2 regions of the Kitasatospora sp. NPDC127111 genome follow, and region 2 is predicted to be linked to the other one. Evidence: riboswitches for the same ligand, from Rfam matches in the RefSeq annotation. Region 2 holds a riboswitch; the other holds the start of a gene.

Region 1 (11,354 bases), on a different contig from region 2:
GGCGCGGGTGAGCCGGGCGTAGAGCGCGGAGTAGAGGAAGGCCAGCGAGATCCACGGGAGGATCAGGTTGCGGGCCCACATCAGCGGGTCGTCGGTGAAGTCGACGTACTGGAGGTTGTCCAGGATCGGCCACTCGTAGCTGAAGAGCGTGAGCAGCAGCGCGCCGGTGAAGAAGACCGGCAGCGAGACGCCGGCCAGCGCGATGCCCATGGAGAGCCGGTCGAAGATCGACCGCGGCTTGAGGGCGGAGACGACGCCGGTGGCGACGCCGGAGGTCAGCCAGAGCAGCGCGGCACCGATGGCCAGCGACAGCGTGATCGGGATGCGCTTGGTGAGCTCGGGCCAGACCTCGATGTGGTTCTTGAACGAGTAGCCGAAGCAGGGCACGTGGCAGGTGGCCGCGTCCGGACCGAACTTGTACTCGGCACCGGTGACCAGCGCCTTCAGGAAGCGCCCGTACTGGACGTAGATCGGCTGGTCGAAGCCGAGGTTCTTCTTGACCGCCGCGATCGCCTCGGGGGAGGGGTTCTTCCCGATGTACTGGGTGGCCAGCTGGTCGGGCGTCTCGCCGGCGAGGCGCGGCAGCAGGAAGAAGATCGCGAAGGTGACCGCGCTGACCACCAGGAGCAGCACCACGGCCGCGAGCGTCCTGCGGAGGATGTAGGCAAACACAGTTGGGCGGCTCCGGCGGCCCGCCGCCGTCCGGGATCTTCCGGACGGCGGCGGGCGCCGCTGCCTTCACCTGCCTTCAGGGATACGGAGCCAGGCTCTTACTTGGTCGTACCGATGTTCAGGTAGTCGTACTCACCCGAGAAGGCCGAGGTGGACACCAGGTTGGTGGCGCTGTCCGGGCGGTACAGGAAGACCTTGAAGTAGGTCAGCGGGACGTAGACGGCCTGCTCCATGACCTTCTTGTCGATCTCGGAGTAGATCTTCTCGCGGGCCGCCTTGTCGGTGTTGACGGCGGCGTCGTCGATCAGCTTGTTGATCGCGGGGTCGTTCAGCGAGGCCAGGTTGCTGTTGCCCGACTCCTTGATGGCCCGGCCGTCGACGATCTGCTGCAGGAAGCCGTAGCCGGTCGGCCAGTCGGCGCCCCACTGCATCATCATCAGGCCGATGTTCTTCTCCTTGTTCTTCGCCGGCACGCCGACGTTGTCGGAGAGGTACTTGCCCTGCGGGAACTGCTGGATCTCGGCGTTGATGCCGATCTTCTTCAGCGCGGCCTGGATCGAGGTCGCGGCGGCGATCTCGGTGGCGCGCTCGGTGCGGGCGGAGAGGACGGTGGAGAAGCCCTCCGGCTTGCCGCAGGCCTTCAGGGCGTCCTTGGCCTTGCCCTCGTCGCCCTTGTTGTCCTTGGTCTCGTACAGGTTGATGTCCTGGTGGCCCGGGATGTCGGCCGGGAGGACGCTGTCGGCGATCTGGCCGCGGATCGGGCCGCCGATCGCGGTCTGCACCGAGACCTTGTCGATCGCGTACTGGACGGCCTTGCGGCAGTCGACGTTGTCGAACGGCGCGACGTGGCTGTCGATCGCCATGTAGACCAGGCGGCCGCCGTAGGCGTTGTCCGTCTTCGCCTTGAGCTTCTGGTCCTTGAGGATCTGCGCCTGGGTCTGCGGGTCGACGCCGCCGCCGACGAGGTCCACCTGGGCGTTGCCGGCCAGCAGGTCCTTGTCGATGGTGGACTGCTCGATGTTCATCTTGAGCAGGATCTTGTCCGCGAGCTGCTTGCGGATCGGGTCGGTCTTCGCGTCCCAGTTGGTGTTCGGCACCAGCGTGAGCTGCTTGCCGTCCTCGTAGGACTCGAACTTGTACGAGCCCGAGGCGAGCGGGTGCTTGACGTAGTCGGCGCCCTTGTCCTTGTCCTTCGGGACCGGGACGGTCTGCGGGGCGGAGACCAGGTAGTCGAAGTCCGCGAAGGCGTGCTTCAGGTGGAAGACGATGGTCAGGTCGTCCGGGGTCTCGATCGACTTGAGGTCGCCCGACGGGTCCTTGTAGGGGCCCTCGTAGGGGGTCGGGTTGTCGACCAGCAGGTCGTGGAAGTACGTCGGGCCGTTGGCGAACACGTCCGGCGCCCAGTTGGAGCGCTCCACCGCGTACTTGACGTCCTTGGCGGTGATCGGCGTGCCGTCCTCGTACTTGAGGCCCGCGCGCAGCTTGTACGTCCAGCTCAGGCCGTCGGCGCTGGGCTGGCCCATCGACTCGGCGAGGTCCGGGACGAGCTTGTTGCCCTCCTCGCCGGGGCCCGGCGCGAAGGTGGTCAGCGGACGCCCGTACAGGCGGGAGAAGTTGTAGATGTAGGCGTAGTACGTGTTGCCCGGGTCCAGGGAGTCCGGGGTGCCCTTCATCTCGTAGGTGACCGTCCCGCCCTTCTTGTCCGAGGCGTTCACGACCCCCTTGGTGGCCGCGTCGGCGCCGGCGCCGGCGGCCGAGGACGAGTTGCTGTCCCCGCTCTTGGAGGAGCCGGACGAACAGCCGGTGATGACCAGGACCGCGGCGGCGGCCGCGGCGGTCAGCGCGACGGTACGGGACCTACGCATGGTGGGATCAACCCCTTGAGGAAGTGATGGCGGATCGAAGGGTACTGACGGAACGTCAGTTGCTCTTGGGATCGAGGGCGTCACGCAGCCCGTCGCCGAGCAGGTTGAAGGCGAGCACGGTGAGGAAGATCGCCAGACCGGGGACCACCATGTACTGGGGGTCGACCTGGTAGTAGTTGATCGCCTCGTTGAGCATCCCGCCCCAGGAGGCCTGCGGGGCCTGGATGCCGACTCCGAGGAAGCTGAGGCCGGCCTCGAAGAGGATGTTGGTCGGGATCAGCAGGGTCGAGTAGACCAGGATCGGACCGACCAGGTTGGGCAGCAGCTCCTTGAACAGGATGAACGGGCCGCGGGCGCCCAGGCTGCGGGCGGCGTAGACGAACTCGCGCTCGCGCAGCGAGAGGGTCTGGCCGCGCACGATCCGGCCCATGTAGGGCCAGTTGAAGAAGCCGATCACGAAGATCAGCACCATGATGTGCAGCGGGAGGCCGTGCAGGCCGAAGGCGCCGCCCTGGAGCGAGGCGGAGATCGCGATGGCGAAGAGCAGCAGCGGGAAGGCGAGGAAGACGTCCATCACCCGGCTGATCACCGCGTCCACCCAGCCGCCGTAGTAGCCGGCCATCACGCCGAGCACGGTGCCGATGGTGTTGGAGAGCAGGGTCGCCCCGAAGGCGACGAGCAGCGAGACCCAGGAGCCCTCGATGACCCGGGAGAGCAGGTCACGGCCGTACTGCGGGTCGACGCCGAGCGGGTGGTCCGCGCTCATGCCGCCCCAGTCCCCGAACGGCAGGCCGCCGAGGTTGGCGTCCAGCAGGTCCTGGTTGAGTGCGTCGGGATCCAGGCCGAAGACCGACTCGATCGGCTTGGCCAGCACGGCGAGCAGGATCAGCAGGATCACCACGATGCCGCCGGCGACGGCGGCCTTGTCCCGCTTGAAGCGGGTCCAGGCGATCTGGCCGAGCGAGCGGCCCTCGATCTTCTTGGCCGGGCTCGCGGCGGCGGCTGCCTCCGGTTCGTTCCCGGCGGTCTTGACGGGTGCGGTCATGGTCAGTTCGGTCCCCTCGCCGACGGTGGCCGGCCCACGGGTGCCGGTCGCCGGATCGGCGGTACGGCTAATGCGGACGTGCGGAGGTGCGGACGTGCGGAGGTACAGGACGGTGTTTCAACAGCGGTACGACGTGCGGTACTGCGTGCTCGGGTACTGCCGCCACGCGGGATGGGCATCGCGTGGATCTAGCGGTCCGCCTGCGCGTTCGCCTTTGTGAGGCGCCAACCACGCGCGGTGCGTTGTTGCAGAACTCTCTGCCATGCGAACTGGCTTGCGCCAGCCCTGACAACCGACAGATGCCCAACTGTGATCTGCACGCATACGCTTCCCGAGCTTCCGCATAGCGCGCTTCACACGGCTGTTACATCCATGTCAAGAGTCGAAACGGGACTTCCCCGCGGAAACGGCCGGAAACGCCGCAGGACCGGCCTGACGTGGCGTCAGACCGGTCCTGCGGAACGGTTTCGGGCGTGATGCCCGGTTCGTACCCCGGCGGCGGGGCGGCGGATCAGCGACCCGGGTAACCGGGCCACGGCTGCTGCGGCGGCTGGTGCCCCTGCCAGCCCGGGGCGGGCGCCTGGGTGCCGTAGCCGTACCCCGGGCCCGCCTGCGAGGCGTACGGCGGCGGGGGCACCGGCGGGTACGGCCCGGTCTGCGGACGGCCGTGGCCGGCCGCCTCGCGGTCGTAGAACGGCCGCGCGTTGGCCCGCATCCACAGCGCCACCGGGTCGTACTCGTCCCCCATCGCCACCGTGGAGACGGCCAGCCCCTCCGGCGCGACCGCGATCGCGCGCTGCATCAGCGCCCGGACGGCCTCCACCGCGGGTGGTGAACTCTCGTACAGCTCAAGACCGATGGCCAGGTACGGTTCGCCCACGGAGGGCTGCACCCAGGCCCGGCGCAGCGCCTTGACCGCGCGCACCTCGACCGCCTGCCGCTCCAGCAGCGCGAAGAACTGCTGCGCGGGCACCTGCGGTTCGCTCAGCTTCAGCGGCCCGGCCGGCAGCCGGTCCAGACCGGCCGCGATCCGCCGCAGGTCGGCCCAGGGCACGCCGACCCCGCCGCCGGGCGCGTGCGGGTTCAGCCAGAGGCCCCAGCGGGTCCGGTACAGCGAGGCGGCGATCTCGCGCCCCGAGATCACCTCGTGCGCCCGCGCCCAGCCGGAGGCCGCGAGCTGCTCGGGCGAGGTGACCGCCGGCGCGTAACCGTGGCCGCTGATCTCCATGTTCCCGTACTGGGCGTCCGGGCTGCCCGGAGTGCCGTGCCAGAGCAGCATCCAGACCTGGCCCTCGGCGAGGGCGTGCAGCAGCTTCTCGTACGCCTCCCAGCGCTCCGGCGCGACCTCGCGCAGGGCGTGCTCCAGCGCTCTCGGATCCGCGCCGGGGCGCCCGGCGGGTGCCTGGCCCCAGGGCCCCGGTGCACCGCCGCCTACCGCTCCCGCACTCATGCGCCCACCTCGCTGCGCCTCTTCTTTCCCTCACCCGCCGCCGGCCCGAAGGGTGTCTGCACGCACCCTATGGGGCGCCACCGACCACCGCCACGCCGACGTGCCTGCCTTGAGCCCCTCCCACCCGTTGGCGGGCCGCCCGACGACGGGCGGGGAGGGGGCGGGCTCACATCCGTGTGTAGAACGGCTGGACCCGGTTGAGCAACCACTCGACCACGGGGTCGTCCGCGAGGTCGAGCAGCACGAGGTGGACGCCGCCCGGCAGCGGCGCGGTTCCCAGCGCGCGGCCCAGCGCCTCGTTCACGGCGGCCGGGTCGGCCGGGGAGAGCTGGTCCAGCTGGACCCCGACGAACATCACGGTCGGCTCGCCCTCGACGCTGGCCAGCGCCCGCCGGGCGGTCAGCACCCCGGGCAGCGCCGACAGCTCGGCCCGGCAGGCGGCCAGGAAGGCCTCCGGGTCCTCGCCCGGCACCGGCTCGCGCAGCGCCACCCGGCCGCCGGTCGGCGCGGCCGGGTCCTCGGCGGCGTCCCAGCGGTCCCCGCGCGGCCCGCGCCGCAGCTCGGCCACGCCCTGCGGCGGCACCGGGATGCCCACCGGCGCCTCCGGGTTCACCGCGATGCCCACGCCCAGCGGCAGTCCGCGGGCGAACTCCCAGACCGGCGCGATCGCGAAGGCCATCCCCGGCGCCTGCTGCAGGAAGACCTCCTGCGAGGAGAAGACCGGCACGTACGGCTCGCCGGCCAGCTCGATGGTCGGCAGGTCCAGCGACTGCCCCTGCGGGTCGGCCCCGGCCGGCAGCGGGATCCACACCTGGCTGCGGGCCAGCACCTCGAACACCCGGGGGGTGGCGCCCGGGTCGCCGAGCGCGGCGGTGAGCACCTGCTCCAGCTCGTTGGCAGGCCATCCACCGCCCGGCGGCGCCGCCTCCGGGCCGCCCCACCCCCGCTGCTGCTCCGGGATCCCCATCTGTCCTGGTACCGCCTCACTGGCTCGTCGACGCGTGCAGCCTAGCGGGCCGCCCGGGGCCCCTCTCCCGCGCGGGCGCCGGACGTGCCATGATGTGCGCGTCCCGCGTGCTTCCGTGCGTTCCCGCCGGGACGCCCCCCAACTCCATATCGGCCGCTCGAACCCGCGCGGGAGAGTCCGGAGTGCCGCCCCAGGCGGTACGGCCGGCGCCGAAGGAGCAAGTCCTCCCCGGAATCTCTCAGGCCCCCCTACCGCACGGGTTAGGCACATCTGGAAAGCGGCGCACGGCCCTGTCGCGCGCCCACCCACGGTGCAAGCCGCCATGCTGTCCTGTTAGCTGTAAGGAGCTGCGGGCCCGCGACGGTGAAGCTCTCAGGTACGACGACAGATGGGGAGACCCAGCCGCCGCATGCCCGCGCGCAGGTCAGGTCCCTCCCCGAGCGGGACCGGTCCGGCGTGCGCACCCCTGAGTGCCCAGACCGAGGAGTTCCAGGCCATGTCGTCCCTCCGCCTCACCGCGCTCGACGCGCTCCACCGCGCCCTCGGCGCGACCATGACCGACTTCGCCGGCTGGGACATGCCGCTGCGTTACGGCAGCGAGCGCGAGGAGCACCTCGCCGTCCGCACCAAGGCCGGCCTCTTCGACCTCTCCCACATGGGCGAGATCACCGTCACCGGCCCGCAGGCCGGCGAGATGCTGGACCACGCGCTGGTCGGCTTCGTCTCCGCGCTGGGCGTGCTGCGCGCCCGCTACACCATGATCTGCGCCGAGGACGGCGGCATCCTGGACGACCTGATCGTCTACCGCCTGCGCGAGGACGCCTTCCTGGTCGTCGCCAACGCCTCCAACGCCCAGCTGGTGCTGGACGAGCTGATCGCCCGCGCCAAGGGCTTCGACGCCGTCGTCACCGACGACCGCGACACCTACGCGCTGATCGCCGTCCAGGGCCCGGAGTCCACCGGCATCCTGGCCGACACCACCGAGGCCGACCTGCCCGGCCTCAAGTACTACGCGATCCTCCCCGCCCAGGTGGCCGGCCGCGACGTGCTGCTCGCCCGCACCGGTTACACCGGCGAGGACGGCTTCGAGATCTTCTGCAACCCGGGCGACGCCGAGCACATCTGGCGGGCGCTGACCGAGGCCGGCGCCGAGCGCGGCCTCGTCCCCTGCGGGCTGTCCTGCCGCGACACGCTGCGCCTGGAGGCCGGCATGCCGCTGTACGGCCACGAGCTCTCCACCGAGCTGACCCCGTTCGACGCCGGCCTCGGCCGGGTGGTCCGCTTCGACAAGACCACCAACGAGGGCAAGTTCATCGGCCGCAAGGCGCTGGAGAAGGCCGCCGCCGAGGCCGAGGCCAACCCGCCGCGGGTGCTGGTCGGCCTGGTCTCCGAGGGCAAGCGCGTGCCGCGCGCCGAGTACTCCGTGGTCTCCGCGGACGGCGAGCCGATCGGCCGGATCACCTCGGGCGCCCCCTCCCCCACCCTCGGCAAGCCGATCGCCATCGCGTACGTGGACGCGGCGCACGCCGCCCCCGGCACCACCGTCGCCGTGGACGTCCGCGGCAAGCACGAGCCGGTCCAGGTCGTGGCGCTGCCGTTCTACAAGCGCGCCCGCTGACCCCTTCCCCCTTCCGAGGCACACCCGGCTCCCGGGGCGCTTCGTCGTACCCGCTTCCCATCCTGGAGAATGACGCCATGAGCAACCCCACGCACCTGCAGTACACCAAGGAGCACGAGTGGCTGACCGCCGCCGAGGACGGTGTCTCCACGGTCGGCATCACCAAGCACGCCGCCGACGCCCTCGGTGACATCGTCTACGTGCAGCTGCCCGAGGTCGGCGACACCGTGACCGCGGGTGAGACCTGTGGCGAGCTCGAGTCGACCAAGTCGGTCAGCGACCTGTACTCGCCGGTCACCGGTGAGGTCGTCGAGGTCAACGAGGCCGTCGCGGACGACAACAGCCTGGTCAACAGCGACCCGTTCGAGGCCGGCTGGCTGTTCAAGGTGCGCGTCGAGTCGACCGACGAGCTGCTGAGCGCCGCCGAGTACGACGCGCTCACCAACCCGTCGGCCTGAGCCACCCGTCGGGGCGGCCGCAGCGCGGCGGCCGCCCCGGCGCCGGGCCGACTGCCGCCGGCCGCCCCCGCACTCCCTCCTCCCGGGAAGACCACACCATGACGGTTCTCAACCAGTCCCTGCACGCTCTCGACCCGGAGATCGCCGCCGCGGTCGACGCCGAGCTGCACCGCCAGCAGACCACCCTGGAAATGATCGCCTCCGAGAACTTCGCCCCGGTGGCGGTCATGGAGGCCCAGGGTTCGGTGCTGACCAACAAGTACGCCGAGGGCTACCCCGGCCGCCGCTACTACGGCGGCTGCGAGCACGTCGACGTCGTCGAGCAGATCGCGATCGACCGGATCAAGGCCCTGTTCGGCGCCGAGCACGCCAACGTCCAGCCGCACTCCGGCGCGCAGGCCAACGCCGCCGCGATGTTCGCGCTGATCCAGCCGGGCGACACCATCCTGGGCCTGAGCCTGGCCCACGGCGGTCACCTGACCCACGGCATGAAGATCAACTTCTCCGGCAAGCTCTACAACGTGGCCGCGTACCACGTGGACGAGAAGACCGGCCAGGTCGACATGGCCGAGGTCGAGCGCCTCGCCAAGGAGCACCAGCCGAAGCTGATCATCGCCGGTTGGTCCGCCTACCCGCGCCAGCTGGACTTCGCCGAGTTCCGCCGGATCGCCGACGAGGTCGGTGCCCTGCTGATGGTCGACATGGCGCACTTCGCCGGTCTGGTCGCCGCGGGCCTGCACCCGAACCCGGTGCCGTTCGCGGACGTGGTCACCACCACCACCCACAAGACCCTGGGCGGCCCGCGCGGCGGCGTCATCCTCTCCAAGGCCGAGTGGGCCAAGAAGATCAACTCCGCGGTCTTCCCGGGCCAGCAGGGCGGTCCGCTGGAGCACGTGATCGCCGGCAAGGCGGTCGCCTTCAAGGTCGCCGCCTCGGAGGAGTTCAAGGAGCGCCAGCAGCGCACCCTCGACGGCGCCCGGATCCTCGCCGAGCGCCTGCTCCAGGCCGACGTGGCCGAGGCCGGTGCCTCCGTGCTGTCCGGCGGCACCGACGTCCACCTGGTCCTGGTCGACCTGCGCAACAGCCAGCTGGACGGCCAGCAGGCCGAGGACCGCCTGCACGAGGTCGGCATCACGGTCAACCGCAACGCCATCCCGAACGACCCGCGCCCGCCGATGGTCACCTCCGGCCTGCGGATCGGCACCCCGGCCCTGGCCACCCGCGGCTTCCAGGCCGAGGACTTCCGCGAGGTCGCCGACATCATCGCCGAGGCCCTGAAGCCGGCCTTCGACGAGACGACCGCCACCGCGCTGAAGGCCCGGGTCACCGCCCTGGCCGAGAAGTACCCGCTGTACCCGAACCTCTGATCGTTCGGCCTGGGTGACCGGCCTCACGCCGGTCGGCCACCTGCTGTTTCCGGGGCACCGCGCACACTGGAAAGTGCGCGCGGTGCCCCGTTCCGTGTACCGCCCCTGCTGTCCCACCAGCAGCCCTCCACGAGACCAGACAAGGACGTCCTCCGTGGCCATCAGCGTCTTCGACCTCTTCTCCATCGGCATCGGCCCGTCGAGCTCCCACACCGTCGGCCCGATGCGCGCCGCCCGGATGTTCGCCCGCCGCCTGAAGTCCGAGGGCCTGCTGACCGACGTGGCGAGCGTGCGCGCCGAGCTGTACGGCTCGCTGGGCGCCACCGGCCACGGCCACGGCACCCCGAAGGCCGTCCTGCTCGGCCTGGAGAACAACTCCCCGCGCACCGTCGACGTCGACCGGGCCGACCTGGACGTCGAGCGGATCACCGCCGAGAAGCGGATCAACCTGCTCGGCGTGCACGCCATCGACTTCGACCCCGACACCCAGCTGGTCCTGCACCGGCGCCGCTCGCTGCCCTACCACGCCAACGGCATGACCCTCTGGGCCTTCGCCGCCGACGGCTCGCCGCTGCTGGAGAAGACCTACTACTCGGTCGGCGGCGGTTTCGTGGTGGACGAGGACGCGATCGGCGCCGACCGGGTCAAGCCCGACGACACCGTGCTGAAGTACCCGTTCCGCACCGGCGAGGAGCTGCTCCGGCTCACCCGCGAGACCGGCCTGTCCATCTCCGGCCTGATGCTGGAGAACGAGAAGGCCTGGCGCACCGAGGAGGAGATCCGGGCCGGCCTGCTGGAGATATGGCGGGTCATGCAGGAGTGCGTCCGGGCCGGCATGTCCCGCGAGGGCATCCTCCCCGGCGGCCTCAAGGTCCGCCGCCGGGCCGCCGCGGCCGCCCGCGCCCTGCGCGCCGAGGGCATCGGCCCGGCCAACGCGATGGAGTGGGTCACCCTCTACGCGATGGCCGTCAACGAGGAGAACGCCTCCGGCCGCCGCGTCGTCACCGCCCCCACCAACGGCGCGGCCGGCATCATCCCGGCCGTCCTGCACTACTACCTGAACTTCATCCCCGGCGCCGACGAGGACGGCATCGTCCGCTTCCTGCTCGCGGCCGGCGCGATCGGCATGCTGTTCAAGGAGAACGCCTCCATCTCCGGCGCCGAGGTCGGCTGCCAGGGCGAGGTCGGCTCGGCCTGCTCGATGGCGGCCGGCGGCCTGGCCGAGGTGCTCGGCGGCACCCCCGAGCAGGTCGAGAACGCGGCCGAGATCGGCATCGAGCACAACCTCGGCCTCACCTGCGACCCGGTCGGCGGCCTGGTCCAGATCCCCTGCATCGAGCGCAACGGCATGGCGTCCGTGAAGGCCGTCACCGCCGCCCGGATGGCCCTGCGCGGCGACGGCCGGCACCACGTCTCCCTCGACAAGGCGATCAAGACCATGAAGGAGACCGGCGCGGACATGAAGATCAAGTACAAGGAGACCTCGCGCGGCGGCCTCGCCGTCAACGTCATCGAGTGCTGACCGGCTCCACCGCCGCGTGAGCCCCCGGACGACCGCCCTGCCGGCGGCGTCCGGGGGCTCACGCGTTCCCGGGACCCGGGCGCTCCCGTGCGCTCAGGCGTTCCGCTTCGCCGACTCGTTCTCCTGGGCCAGCCTGCGCAGCGACAGCAGGACCGGCTCCATCATCACGGTCAGGACGAGGGCGCGCTCGGCCTGTTCGAGCGGGTCCACGGTGCCGGCGATCCGGTCGAGGTCGACCTCGGCGATGCGCCCGGCCAGTTCGGCGTACCGGAGCAGGGACTCCCGGTCGACCGGCTCGCCGAGCGAGCGCAGGCTCTCCAGGGTCTCCCCCAGCACCCCGCGGGCCGGGGCGTGCTCGGACACCTCCCAGCCCAGCTCCGCGATCAGCGC
Region 2 (11,354 bases):
GCGGCCATCACGGCGGTGCCGATGGCGCCGCCGACGGTGCGCAGCACGGCGTTCATGCCGTTGGCGATGCCGCTCTGCTCGACCGGGACGGCGCCGTTGATGTAGGCGGGCATCGCGGAGAAGGCGAGGCCGATGCCCAGACCGAAGATCGCCGAGGCGGTGTAGATGTCGCCCTCGTGGCTGTGGCGCACGGCCAGGTAGGCCATGGCGACGGCGCCGAGCACGCCACCGAGGACCAGCGGCAGACGCGGGCCGCGGCGGGCGATCAGCAGTGCGCCCAGCGGGGCGGCGACCATCGAGCCGATGGCGGAGGGCAGCAGCATGACGCCGGCGTGCAGCACGGTGGCGGTGAAGCCGTAGTGCGCGAACTTCTCCGGGGTCTGGGCGAAGTTGCTGATCACCATGAACGAGCCGTACATGCCGAAGCCGATCAGCAGGCCGGCCAGGTTGGTGAAGGCGACGGCCGGGCGGGACATCATCTTCATGTCCACCAGCGGGTGCTTCACCTTGACCTCGATGATGCCCCAGACGAGGGCGACCACGGCCGCGACGGCGAACAGGCCGAGGGTCTTGGTGGAGGTCCAGCCCCAGTTGTTGCCCTGGCTGACCGCGACCAGCAGGGCGGAGAGCCAGCCGGCCAGGGTGAGCGCGCCGAGCGGGTCGGCGCCGCCGTCCTTGTCGGTGACCGGGTCGGTGGGCACCCGCAGGGCGACCAGGGCGACCGCGATCAGGCCGAAGACCAGGCCCATCCAGAAGATCGACTTGTAGCTCCAGTGCTCCAGCAGCAGGCCGGTGGCGACCAGGCCGAGACCGCTGCCGACGCCCATCGAGGCGCTGATGGCGGCGACGCCGCCGGTGACCTTCTGCTTCGGCAGCTCGTCGCGGACGATGCTGATCGCCAGCGGGAGCACGCCACCGCCGGCGCCCTGGAGGACGCGGGCGACGACCAGCCAGGTGAAGGAGTGGGTGCTGACCGCGAGCGCGGAGCCCGCCACCAGGCCGGTCAGCGAGATCAGCAGCATCGGCTTGCGGCCGCGCAGGTCGCCGAAGCGGCCCAGCAGGGGGGTCAGCACGGCGGCGGACAGCAGGTTGGCCGTCATCAGCCACGTGATGCTGGAGCCGGAGACGCTGAGCTCCTTGGCCAGCGAGGGCAGGATCGGGACGACCGCGGTCTGCACCACGCTGAACGACAGCATCGCCAGGATGAGGGCCGGCAGGACCCGGGCGCTGCTCTGCTTCTCGGCCGCGGTGGTGGGCTGTGGTGCCTCACTCACGGTTGCTTCCTCCCGTACATAGTGAATGAACTGAAGTAACCATGCAGGGAGATACTTCATTGTGTCAAATATCGATCGGTGAAGCTTTGGCAAAGTCGAAGCAGTTGCGCCGGGAGGCAGCGCGCAGGGGCCCCGGACCTGCTGGTCCGGGGTCCCTGGGTGCGTCGGGCCTGGGGAACGGCCCGGATCAGCCGAGCGGCCGGAGCGAGGGCCCGCGATGCGGCTCGTCCGCGCCCGCCCGGGCGGAGGACCGCTCCTCCTCCTGGGCCTGGGCGGCGTCGGTGTGGTCGTGCACCTCGACGTGCTCGCGGCGCAGGTCGTCCCGGACCACCTCCTCGGCGGTGTACCGCTCGACCACCAGGCGCACCCGCTCGATCGGGGCCAGGTACTTGCGGACCACCGGGCGCTCCTCGCGCAGGGTGACCTCCTCCATGGCCTCCTCGATCTCCTGATCGGTGATCGACGACCGCTCCGCCTCGCCGACCGGCATCCGCTCCACCCGGACCCGTTCGCGGACCACCGGGACCCGGCGCTCCACCGGCTCGGTGGTCACGTACTTGCGCAGCTTCGCGGTGCCCAGGACGTGCCACTCGGTGGTGATGTCCAGGCGCTCCTCGCGGCAGGTGATCTCCACCGGCCCGCTGGGCGCGGACTCGGCCGGGCCGGTGGTGCCCGGGGCGGAGGTCGTCGGCGCCGGGGCCGTGCCGTGCAGGGTGGTGCCGTTCGCGGGGGTGGGGGACGGGGCCGGCGCCGCGGGGGCGGCCGGCGCTGGGGTGGTGAGGGTGCGCACGTTGGCCTCCGTGGCGGGGTCGGACGGCTTGCCGGAATCGGCCGCCGGGCTGGTGGTGTGGTGGGCCGGGGCCGCGGTGTCCGCCGGGTGGAAGGCGAGCGGCTTGGCGGTGGACGCGGCGGCCGGGGGGTTCGCGGGCTTCGCCGCCGTGCCCGCTGCCGCCGCCGCGGTGCCGGCGGCGGCCGTGCCCGCCGCTGCGGCCGGGGCCGCGGGCGGGACGGAGCCGAAGTCGAGGTCGGCGGGCTGCGAGCCGGAGCCGTCGCCCGCCGAGGGGCGCCCGTCGGGCGAGGTCTCCAGCCCGTAGTAGCGGTACAGCTGGAGCTCCTGGGCGGGCGACAGGTGCTGGCCCACACCGAAGTCCGGTGACTCCTTCACCAGCGACTTGTCGTACGGCACCCGCAGCTCGTCGCCGGAGAACTCGCTCGTGGTCAGGGGGACGAAGGCGTCCCGGCCGAAGATGCCGGTCCGGACGGCGGCCCATTCGGGCTGGCCGGTGGCGTCGTCCAGGTACACCTCGTCGACCGTGCCGATCTTGTCTCCGTTGCGGTCGACCGCCTTGTGGCCGATGAGGTCCCGGGGGTCGATATCGGTCTGCACTCTTTCCTCCAGTGCGCTGCGCCTGCGGAACTCCCGCAGGCCGGCGGCCGGCCCGCCCGTCCCATCCGCCACTTCACACCAAAAGCCATGAACCGGACGTCCGCGACCGGGGCAGGGCCGGACGGGCCCGGTGCTGCGCCGTACGGGTCACCCGCGAGCTCCCGGAGTGACCGGGCGCACCCGTGATCGGAGGGCGTCCCGCTGGTACCCTGGGCGCGACCGCCGAGCCCGCTCGGGAGAGTCCCCGACAGCGGAAAGAGCTGGTCGGGGCGCCGAAGGAGCAACTCCTCCCCGGAATCTCTCAGGCATCCGTACCGTGTGGGATAGGTCACTCTGGAAAGCAGGGCAGGACCCCCGGCGAGGGAGCCGGTGGCCACCACCCTCACCGACGGTGCAAGCCGGCGGGGCGCCCACGGCGCACCGCGCGGGCGAAGCTCTCAGGTCCCGATGACAGAGGGGGAGGCCTGTCGGGTTCGCCCGCCCAGGCCGCTCCGCTGTTGTCCGCAGCGGCAAGCCGCCCGGCGTGCGTACCCCCGCCGGTCCGTGACCAGGAGGCCTCGACCACATGAACGCCCAGCCGAACGCGGGACGCCCCACCGGCGCCTCGACCCTCACCGATCTTGAGCTGGCCAGCCCCTTCGAGAACCGCCACATCGGCCCCGACGCCGCCGCGCAGGAGAAGATGCTGGCGCAGGTCGGCTACGGCTCGCTGGACGAGCTCGCCGCCACCGCCGTCCCCGAGGCGATCCGCTCCATCACCGGCCTCGACCTGCCGGGCGGCCGCAGCGAGGCCCAGGTCCTCGCCGAGCTGCGCGAGCTGGCCGGCCGCAACCGGGTGCTCCAGCCGATGATCGGCCTGGGCTACTACGGCACCTTCACCCCGCCGGTGATCCTGCGCAACGTCCTGGAGAACCCGGCCTGGTACACCGCGTACACGCCGTACCAGCCGGAGATCTCGCAGGGCCGCCTGGAGGCGCTGCTCAACTTCCAGACCCTCGTCTCCGACCTGACCGGCCTGCCGACCTCCGGCTCCTCGCTGCTCGACGAGGGCACCGCGGCCGCCGAGGCGATGGCCCTGGCCCGCCGCGTCACCAAGGTCAAGGGCGGCGTCTTCCTGGTCGACGCCGAGACCCTGCCGCAGACCATCGCGGTGATCAACACCCGCGCGGTGCCGACCGGCGTCGAGGTCGTCGTCGCCGACCTCTCCGAGGGCATCCCGGCCGAGATCGCCGAGCGCGGCGTCTTCGGCGTGCTGCTGCAGTACCCGGGCGCCACCGGTGTGGTCCGCGACCTCACCGCCGTCATCGAGCAGGCCCACGGCCTCGGCGCGATCGTCGCCGTCGCCGCCGACCTGCTGGCGCTCACCCTGCTGAAGTCCCCGGGCTCGCTCGGCGCCGACATCGCCTGCGGCACCTCGCAGCGCTTCGGCGTGCCGATGGGCTTCGGCGGCCCGCACGCCGGCTACCTCTCGGTGCGCGCCGAGTACGCCCGCTCGCTGCCCGGCCGCCTGGTCGGCGTCTCGGTCGACGCCGACGGCAACCGCGCCTACCGCCTGGCGCTGCAGACCCGCGAGCAGCACATCCGCCGCGAGAAGGCCACCAGCAACATCTGCACCGCCCAGGTCCTGCTGGCCGTGATGGCCTCGATGTACGCCGTCTACCACGGCCCGGACGGCCTGGCCGACATCGCCCGCCGCACCCACCGCTACGCCGCCGCCCTCGCCGAGGGCCTGCGGGCCGGCGGCGTGGAGCTGCTGCACGGCGAGTTCTTCGACACCGTCACCGCCGTCGTCCCGGGCCGCGCCGCCGCGATCGCCGAGGCCGCCCGCGAGCACGGCATCAACGTGTACCAGGACGGCGAGGACCGGATCTCGGTCTCCACCGACGAGACCACCACCCGCGAGCACCTGGCCGGCGTCTGGGCCGCGTTCGGCGTCGAGGGCGTGGAGGTCGCCGAGAGCGCCGACGCGCTGCCGGCCGCGCTGCTGCGCGAGGACGAGTACCTGACCCACCCGGTCTTCCACAGCCACCGCTCCGAGACCGCCATGCTGCGCTACCTGCGCCGCCTGTCGGACCGCGACTACGCGCTGGACCGCGGCATGATCCCGCTGGGCTCCTGCACCATGAAGCTCAACGCGACCACCGAGATGGAGCCGGTGACCTGGCCGGAGTTCGGCCAGCTGCACCCGTTCGCGCCGATCGACCAGGCGCAGGGCTTCCTCACCCTGATCCGCCAGCTGGAGCGGCAGCTGGTCGAGGTGACCGGCTACGACGCCGTCTCGATCCAGCCGAACGCGGGCTCCCAGGGCGAGCTGGCCGGCCTGCTGGCCGTCCGCGCCTACCACCACGCCAACGGCGACACCCAGCGCGACGTCTGCCTGATCCCGTCCTCCGCGCACGGCACCAACGCGGCCTCCGCCGTGATGGCCGGCATGCGCGTGGTCGTGGTGAAGACCCTGGTCGACGGCGACGTCGACGTCGAGGACCTCAAGGCCAAGATCGAGCAGCACCGCGACAGCCTGTCCGTGCTGATGGTCACCTACCCGTCCACCCACGGCGTGTACGAGACCGAGATCACCCAGATCTGCGCGATGGTGCACGAGGCCGGCGGCCAGGTGTACGTCGACGGCGCCAACCTGAACGCCCTGGTCGGCCTCGCCAAGCCGGGCAAGTTCGGCGCGGACGTCTCGCACCTGAACCTGCACAAGACCTTCTGCATCCCGCACGGCGGCGGCGGCCCGGGCGTCGGCCCGGTCGCGGTGCGCGCGCACCTCGCGCCGTACCTGCCGAACCACCCGCTGCAGGAGGAGGCCGGCCCGGCCACCGGCGTCGGCCCGATCTCGGCCGCGCCGTGGGGCTCGGCCGCCATCCTGCCGATCTCCTGGGCGTACGTCCGGCTGATGGGCGGCGAGGGCCTCAAGCGCGCCACCCAGGTCGCGGTGCTGAACGCGAACTACATCGCCAAGCGCCTGGCCCCGCACTACCCGGTGCTCTACACCGGCCCCGGCGGCCTGGTCGCGCACGAGTGCATCATCGACCTGCGCCCGCTCACCAAGGAGACCGGCGTGACGGTGGACGACATCGCCAAGCGCCTGATCGACTACGGGTTCCACGCGCCGACGATGTCGTTCCCGGTGGCCGGCACGCTGATGATCGAGCCGACCGAGTCCGAGGACCTGCACGAGATCGACCGGTTCTGCGACGCGATGATCGAGATCCGCGCCGAGATCGAGAAGGTCGGCTCGGGCGAGTGGGCCGCCGAGGACAACCCGCTGCGCAACGCCCCGCACACCGCCGCCACGCTGGCCGGCGACTGGGCGCACGGCTACTCGCGGCAGGAGGCGGTCTTCCCGGCGGGCGTGAACCCGGCGGACAAGTACTGGCCGCCGGTCAGCCGGATCGACGGCGCCTACGGCGACCGCAACCTGGTCTGCTCCTGCCCGCCGCTGGACGAGTACGGCGTCTGACGGACCCGGTCCGGTTCAGGACGGCACGAGGCAGGGCCCCGGTGGACTTCCGCCGGGGCCCTGCCCGTTCCGCGCGTGTGTCCGGCGGCCGCCTCCGCCCGCGGTGGATCAGGCCGCTTGGGCGACGGGGCGGCGCGGGGCGATCACCCGGCCGTCGGGCAGCAGTTCGCCGGTGTCCTCGAACAGCAGGACGCCGTTGCAGAGCAGGCTCCAGCCCTGCTCCGGGTGACAGGCCACCGGTACGGCGGCCTCGCGGTCCTCGGACTCGGCCGACGGACACTCAGGACGGTGCTGGCACATACGCGTACCCTCGCTTCGCTCTGCGATCCTCCCCGTGGTGCGGCGCCGTTCGGATGGCCGTCGGGAGCCGCCGCGGTAGTCGGATCCTGTCCGGCGCCGGGCCAGGTGTAGACCGGCGCTCAAGTGGGTAGGACAGGTGGTCCTTCCACGCTGGTTCCCAGTGTCGGCGTCCGGGGACGCTCGCGCAGCAATTTCGTGACATGCGCCACAACTCGTGGGCTGAGATCACCCGTTCAGGTGGCAACGGCCGGAAAAGGCGCCCGGACGGGCCATCCGGCGGATGGCCCGTTACGGCCATGCGCGATGGCCCGTCCGGGGGAGGCGGGCGGAACGGAGCTGGGATCTGGGGTCCGGGTGGGGGGCTCGGACGGGAGGCTCGGACGGGGGCTCAGGGCGAGCCGAGCAGCAGCGGCCTGCCCAGCGGCGCGCGGGCCAGTACCGGGAGCAGGTCGGCGGCCGGGTAGGCGCGGTGCGCGGTGACCCCGAGCGGGGCCGGCGCCAGCGGGATCAGCAGGTCCGCGGCCGGACCGGCGTCCGGGGCGTGCAGCCACAGCGCCGTGGCGTACTGGCCCGGGAAGGTCAGCAGCCGCGGCAGCTGGCGCGCGCGGGAGGTCTGGGCGAGCTGCCAGGCCTGGCGCAGCGCCCGGACGGTGGAGTCCAGGTACGGCCCGGCGGTGAAGTGGGAGAAGGTGTGGCCCTCGACGCCCTGCACCACCTCGGCCGCGGCGGCCACCTCGGCGCCGTCCTTGATCAGGAAGCGCCAGCCCGTCCGCCGGGCGGCGGCGAGCTCGGGGCGCGGCCCGTCCAGGACGTGGACGGCGAGCGGGTGCGCGGGGAGCAGCGGTCCGGCCGGATGACGCAGCGCTGCGGCAGCGGGCTGGCGCAGTGCGTCCTCCGAGTCGAGCGCGGCGAGGACGGCGCGCAGGGCGCTGGGTGGGGGCTGGGGGGTCTGCAGAGTCATGGCGGGGTCGCCTCTCCGTGCGAGATCGGCGTGCGAGTGCGGCATACCGGCATGGCGCGGTGTGTCGTCGGTGACGGGACCTGGCCGTGTCCGGTTGTGCGTGATCGCGGTGCGGGTACGGCCGCTGTCGTCGACGAGGGCTTCGGAGCGGCAGCGGGCCGGCCTGGGCGCAGTGCGAATTCTATCGAACAGGTGCGCAGGGTGACCTGTTTATCACAGGCGGTGGCGCCGAGCAAGTCGACGGATGTGCTGAAAGGCCATCAGTTTCCTTGCATTGCAAGCCGTTCGAAGCAATCGGGTATCGATCTTCGGGGTGGGCATGATGCTTGCACGGTCGCTCGGCCGGGCGGCTCAGGAGGAGGGGACCATGGGCGAGAAGGTCGTGGCGACGCGGGCGGACCTGTCGGACCGGCAGCTGTACCGCCGCAAGCTCCAGTCCTGTCTCGACGCGCTCGGACGGATGCTGCGCGAGGACCGGTTCGACCGCCCCCGGGCGGTGATGGGCCTGGAGATCGAGCTGAACCTCGCCGACGAGCAGGGCCTGCCGGTGATGCGCAACGCGCAGGTGCTCAGCTCGATCGGCTCCAGCGACTTCCAGACCGAGCTGGGCCAGTTCAACATCGAGGTCAACATCGCCCCGCACCGGCTCTGCGGCCACGTCTTCGAGGAGCTGCGCGAGGAGATCGACACCGGGCTGCGCTACGCCGACCGGAGGGCGGCCGAGGCGGGCGCGCGGATCGTCATGGTGGGCATCCTGCCGACCCTGGAGAACGACCACACCGGGCTGGACGCGATGTCCCACAACCAGCGGTACAGCCTGCTCAGCGACCAGATCCTGGCCGCCCGCGGCGAGGACATCACGCTGGACATCGAGGGCGTGGAGCACCTCCAGCTGGAGTCGATCACCATGGTGGCCGAGGCCGCCGCGACCTCGCTGCAGCTGCACCTGCAGGTCACCCCGGAGCGGTTCTCCTCGGTCTGGAACGCCGCCCAGGCGATCTGCGGCCCGCAGCTCGCGCTCGGCGCCAACTCGCCGTTCCTGTTCGGGCGGGAGCTGTGGCGGGAGACCAGGCCGGTGCTCTTCCAGCAGGCGTGTGACACCCGTTCGGCGGAGCTCAAGGCCCAGGGCGTGCGCCCGATCACCTGGTTCGGCGAACGCTGGGTCGACTCCGCGTACGACCTGTTCGAGGAGAACCTGCGGTACTTCCCGGCGCTGCTGCCGATCTGCGACGACGAGGACCCGGTCAAGGTGCTGGCCTCCGGCGGCGTGCCGCGGCTGGCCGAGATGCGGCTGCACAACGGCACCATCTACCGGTGGAACCGGCCGGTGTACGACGTCAGCGGCGGGGTGCCGCACCTGCGGGTGGAGAACCGGGCGCTGCCGGCCGGGCCGACGGTCGCCGACACGCTGGCGAACGCGGCGTTCTACTACGGCCTGGTGCGGGTGCTGGCGGAGCAGCCCAGGCCGATCTGGACCAGGCTGCCGTTCGAGCGCGCCGACGAGAACTTCCGGCAGGCCGCCCGGTACGGGGTCGACGCGGTCTTCCAGTGGCCGCGGCACGGCCGGGCCGGGCGCGGCGGCGGGCTCGCCACCGTCCCCGCCGTCGACCTGGTGCTGAACGAGCTGCTGCCGATGGCCCACCAGGGGTTGGACGAGTGGGGCGTGGAGCCCGCCGACCGGGACCGCTACCTCGGCATCATCGAGCAGCGCTGCCTGCGCCGGGTGAACGGCGCCTCCTGGCAGAGCGCGACCTTCCACCGGCTGCGCGAGCAGTTCGGGATGGACCGGCCGTCCGCGCTGGCGGCGATGACCCGCCGCTACATCGAGCACATGCGCGGCGGGGAACCCGTGCACACCTGGCCCGTCGGCTAGGGGGCGTCCCGGGGGGCCGCCCTCGAACACGGACTCCGGGCCGCGCTCCTGTGGAAGGATGATCGCTCCGGCGGTCGGCCGACGGCCGGAGCGATGCCGGACCGCTGGAGCACGCCGTGACCACCGCCTCGACCGAACCGGAGACCGCGAAGCCGACGCGCCGGCTGCTCGGCGTGGAGCTGCTGATCGTCCTCGGCCTGTCCCTCGGCGCCAGCGGGATCGGCGCGCTGATCAGCTTCACCGGCTCGCTCACGGAGACGCTGAAGCTCGGCCAGCAGGTCGCCACCCTGAACGCCTCGCGCGCCCCCGGCCGGCCCTGGCTGGACCTCGCCTGGCAGCTCTACTACGTCGCGCGCGGGCTGATGCCGGTCGTCCTGGTCGGCTACCTGCTGGTGCGCGAGGGCGTCTCGCTGCGGGTGCTCGGCTTCGACCTCGGGCAGAAGCTGCGCGACCTCGGCCGCGGCGCCGCCGTGGCGGCCGCGATCGGCGGGTCCGGGCTGGCGCTGTACCTGATCTCGCAGGCGGCCGGTTACAACCTGACGGTGGCGCCGTCCGGGCTGCCGGACGTCTGGTGGCGGATCCCGGTGCTGGTCGCCTCGGCCTGGCAGAACGCGATCCTGGAGGAGGTCGTCGTCGTCGGCTACCTGCTGCGCCGGCTGGGGCAGTTGGGGTGGTCCTGGCCGGCGATGCTGGTGGCGAGCTCGGTGCTGCGCGGCTCGTACCACCTGTACCAGGGGGTCGGCGGGCTGGTCGGCAACATGGTGATGGGCGCGGTGTTCTGCGTGCTGTACCGGCGGTGGGGGCGGGTGATGCCGCTGGTGGTGGCGCACGCGCTGATCGACACGGTGGCCTTCGTCGGGTACGCGCTGCTGGCCGGGCACGTCAGCTGGCTGCCCACCGGCTGAGCGACGGCCGGGCGCCGAAGGCGCGCGGCGGGCGGGCGAGCAGCCGGTCGACGTGTCGGCGCCGCAGGCCCTGGCCGGGGTCGACCGGCAGCAGCAGGCGGTCGCGCCGCCAGAGCGAACCGCGGACCAGGCGGCCGGGGATGACGTCGTCGACCCAGGCGAACGGGCGGCCGGCCGCGTGGCGCAGCAGCGGGGCCCACTTGTGGGCGGAGAACAGCTCCATCAGCGGGACGCGCGGGTCGCCGGGCTGCGGGACGTAGCCGGTGAAGCGGACCACGGGCAGCTCGGGCAGGCCGATCGCCGGGGCGATGTGGGTGTTGGCCCGTTCCTCCCAGGTGGTGGCCCAGACCAGCTCGTAGGTGCCGGCCAGTTCGTGCAGCCACTCGCCGTGCCGGGCGGAGAGCAGCACGGTGTAGCCGAGCAGGGTGTGGGTGTCGAAGTCGGCGTCGGGGCCCGGGCAGACCGGGTTGAGCACGCCGTCGACGTCCAGGAACAGCAGTGGCTTCGGCATCGTGCGCCCCCCGGGTGCGACTCCGTCATCACCTGGTCGGACGAGCGGCGCCCCCCGGAGGTTGCACCCGGGGGCGCACGCGGGGGCGCGTCAGTGGGTGGCGGCCGGTTCGGCGAGCCGGGGCTCGGACCGCTCGGGGGCGCGCCGGGAGAGCCGGCGGACCTGCGGCTCCAGCAGGACGGCGGCGCTCAGCAGCAGGGAGAGGGTTCCGCAGGCCCAGAGCGCGCCGGAGAGCCCGAGCACGTCCGCGGCCGGTCCGGCCAGGGCGGTGCCGAGCGGCGCCAGCGACAGCGAGCCGAGTTCGTCGTACGCGGCCACGCGGGAGAACGCCTCGGCCGGGATCTCCTGCTGCAGCGCGATCATCCAGTTCACGCCGAACACGGTGACCCCGACGCCGGAGAGGAACATCGCGGTGGCCAGCACCGGCAGCGGCGCGGCCACCGCCAGCGCGAAGGCGGGCACCCCGAACAGGAAGACGCCCCAGTTGCCGACCAGCAGGATCCGGCGCGGCTGCCAGCGGACCATCAGCAGGCCGGTGGCGACCAGGCCGCAGCCGTAGGCGGCCATGGCGAGCCCCCAGTCGCCGGCCCCGCCGAGCCGCTCCTTGGCGACGACCGGCCCGTACACCGCCTCGACCGCGCTGACGCAGGCGACCAGGACGGAGAACTGGAGCACGA

The links. A riboswitch is a leader RNA that binds a small molecule or an ion and turns the genes downstream of it on or off. The one in region 2 is predicted to bind glycine.
Region 1: another riboswitch for glycine. It lies ahead of gcvT (glycine cleavage system aminomethyltransferase GcvT); the one in region 2 lies ahead of gcvP (aminomethyl-transferring glycine dehydrogenase).

Annotation. Positions count from the first base shown of each region.
Region 1 is NZ_JBHXTG010000005.1:128,750-140,103, reverse strand. It holds gene ACFVHB_RS05515 (ABC transporter permease) at 1-672, opposite strand, end outside; gene ACFVHB_RS05510 (ABC transporter substrate-binding protein) at 771-2,537, opposite strand; gene ACFVHB_RS05505 (ABC transporter permease) at 2,593-3,582, opposite strand; gene ACFVHB_RS05500 (enhanced serine sensitivity protein SseB C-terminal domain-containing protein) at 4,094-5,032, opposite strand; gene ACFVHB_RS05495 (enhanced serine sensitivity protein SseB) at 5,199-5,999, opposite strand; glycine riboswitch at 6,158-6,263, shown strand; gene gcvT (glycine cleavage system aminomethyltransferase GcvT) at 6,496-7,617, shown strand; gene gcvH (glycine cleavage system protein GcvH) at 7,695-8,075, shown strand; gene glyA (serine hydroxymethyltransferase) at 8,174-9,442, shown strand; gene ACFVHB_RS05475 (L-serine ammonia-lyase) at 9,597-10,964, shown strand; gene ACFVHB_RS05470 (MerR family transcriptional regulator) at 11,058-11,354, opposite strand, start outside.
Region 2 is NZ_JBHXTG010000025.1:73,251-84,604, reverse strand. It holds gene ACFVHB_RS17745 (MFS transporter) at 1-1,274, opposite strand, end outside; gene ACFVHB_RS17740 (PRC and DUF2382 domain-containing protein) at 1,462-2,661, opposite strand; glycine riboswitch at 2,885-2,988, shown strand; gene gcvP (aminomethyl-transferring glycine dehydrogenase) at 3,227-6,127, shown strand; gene ACFVHB_RS17730 (DUF5999 family protein) at 6,236-6,427, opposite strand; gene ACFVHB_RS17725 (hypothetical protein) at 6,816-7,388, opposite strand; gene ACFVHB_RS17720 (glutamate--cysteine ligase) at 7,756-9,261, shown strand; gene ACFVHB_RS17715 (CPBP family intramembrane glutamic endopeptidase) at 9,378-10,166, shown strand; gene ACFVHB_RS17710 (HAD domain-containing protein) at 10,144-10,677, opposite strand; gene ACFVHB_RS17705 (MFS transporter) at 10,768-11,354, opposite strand, start outside.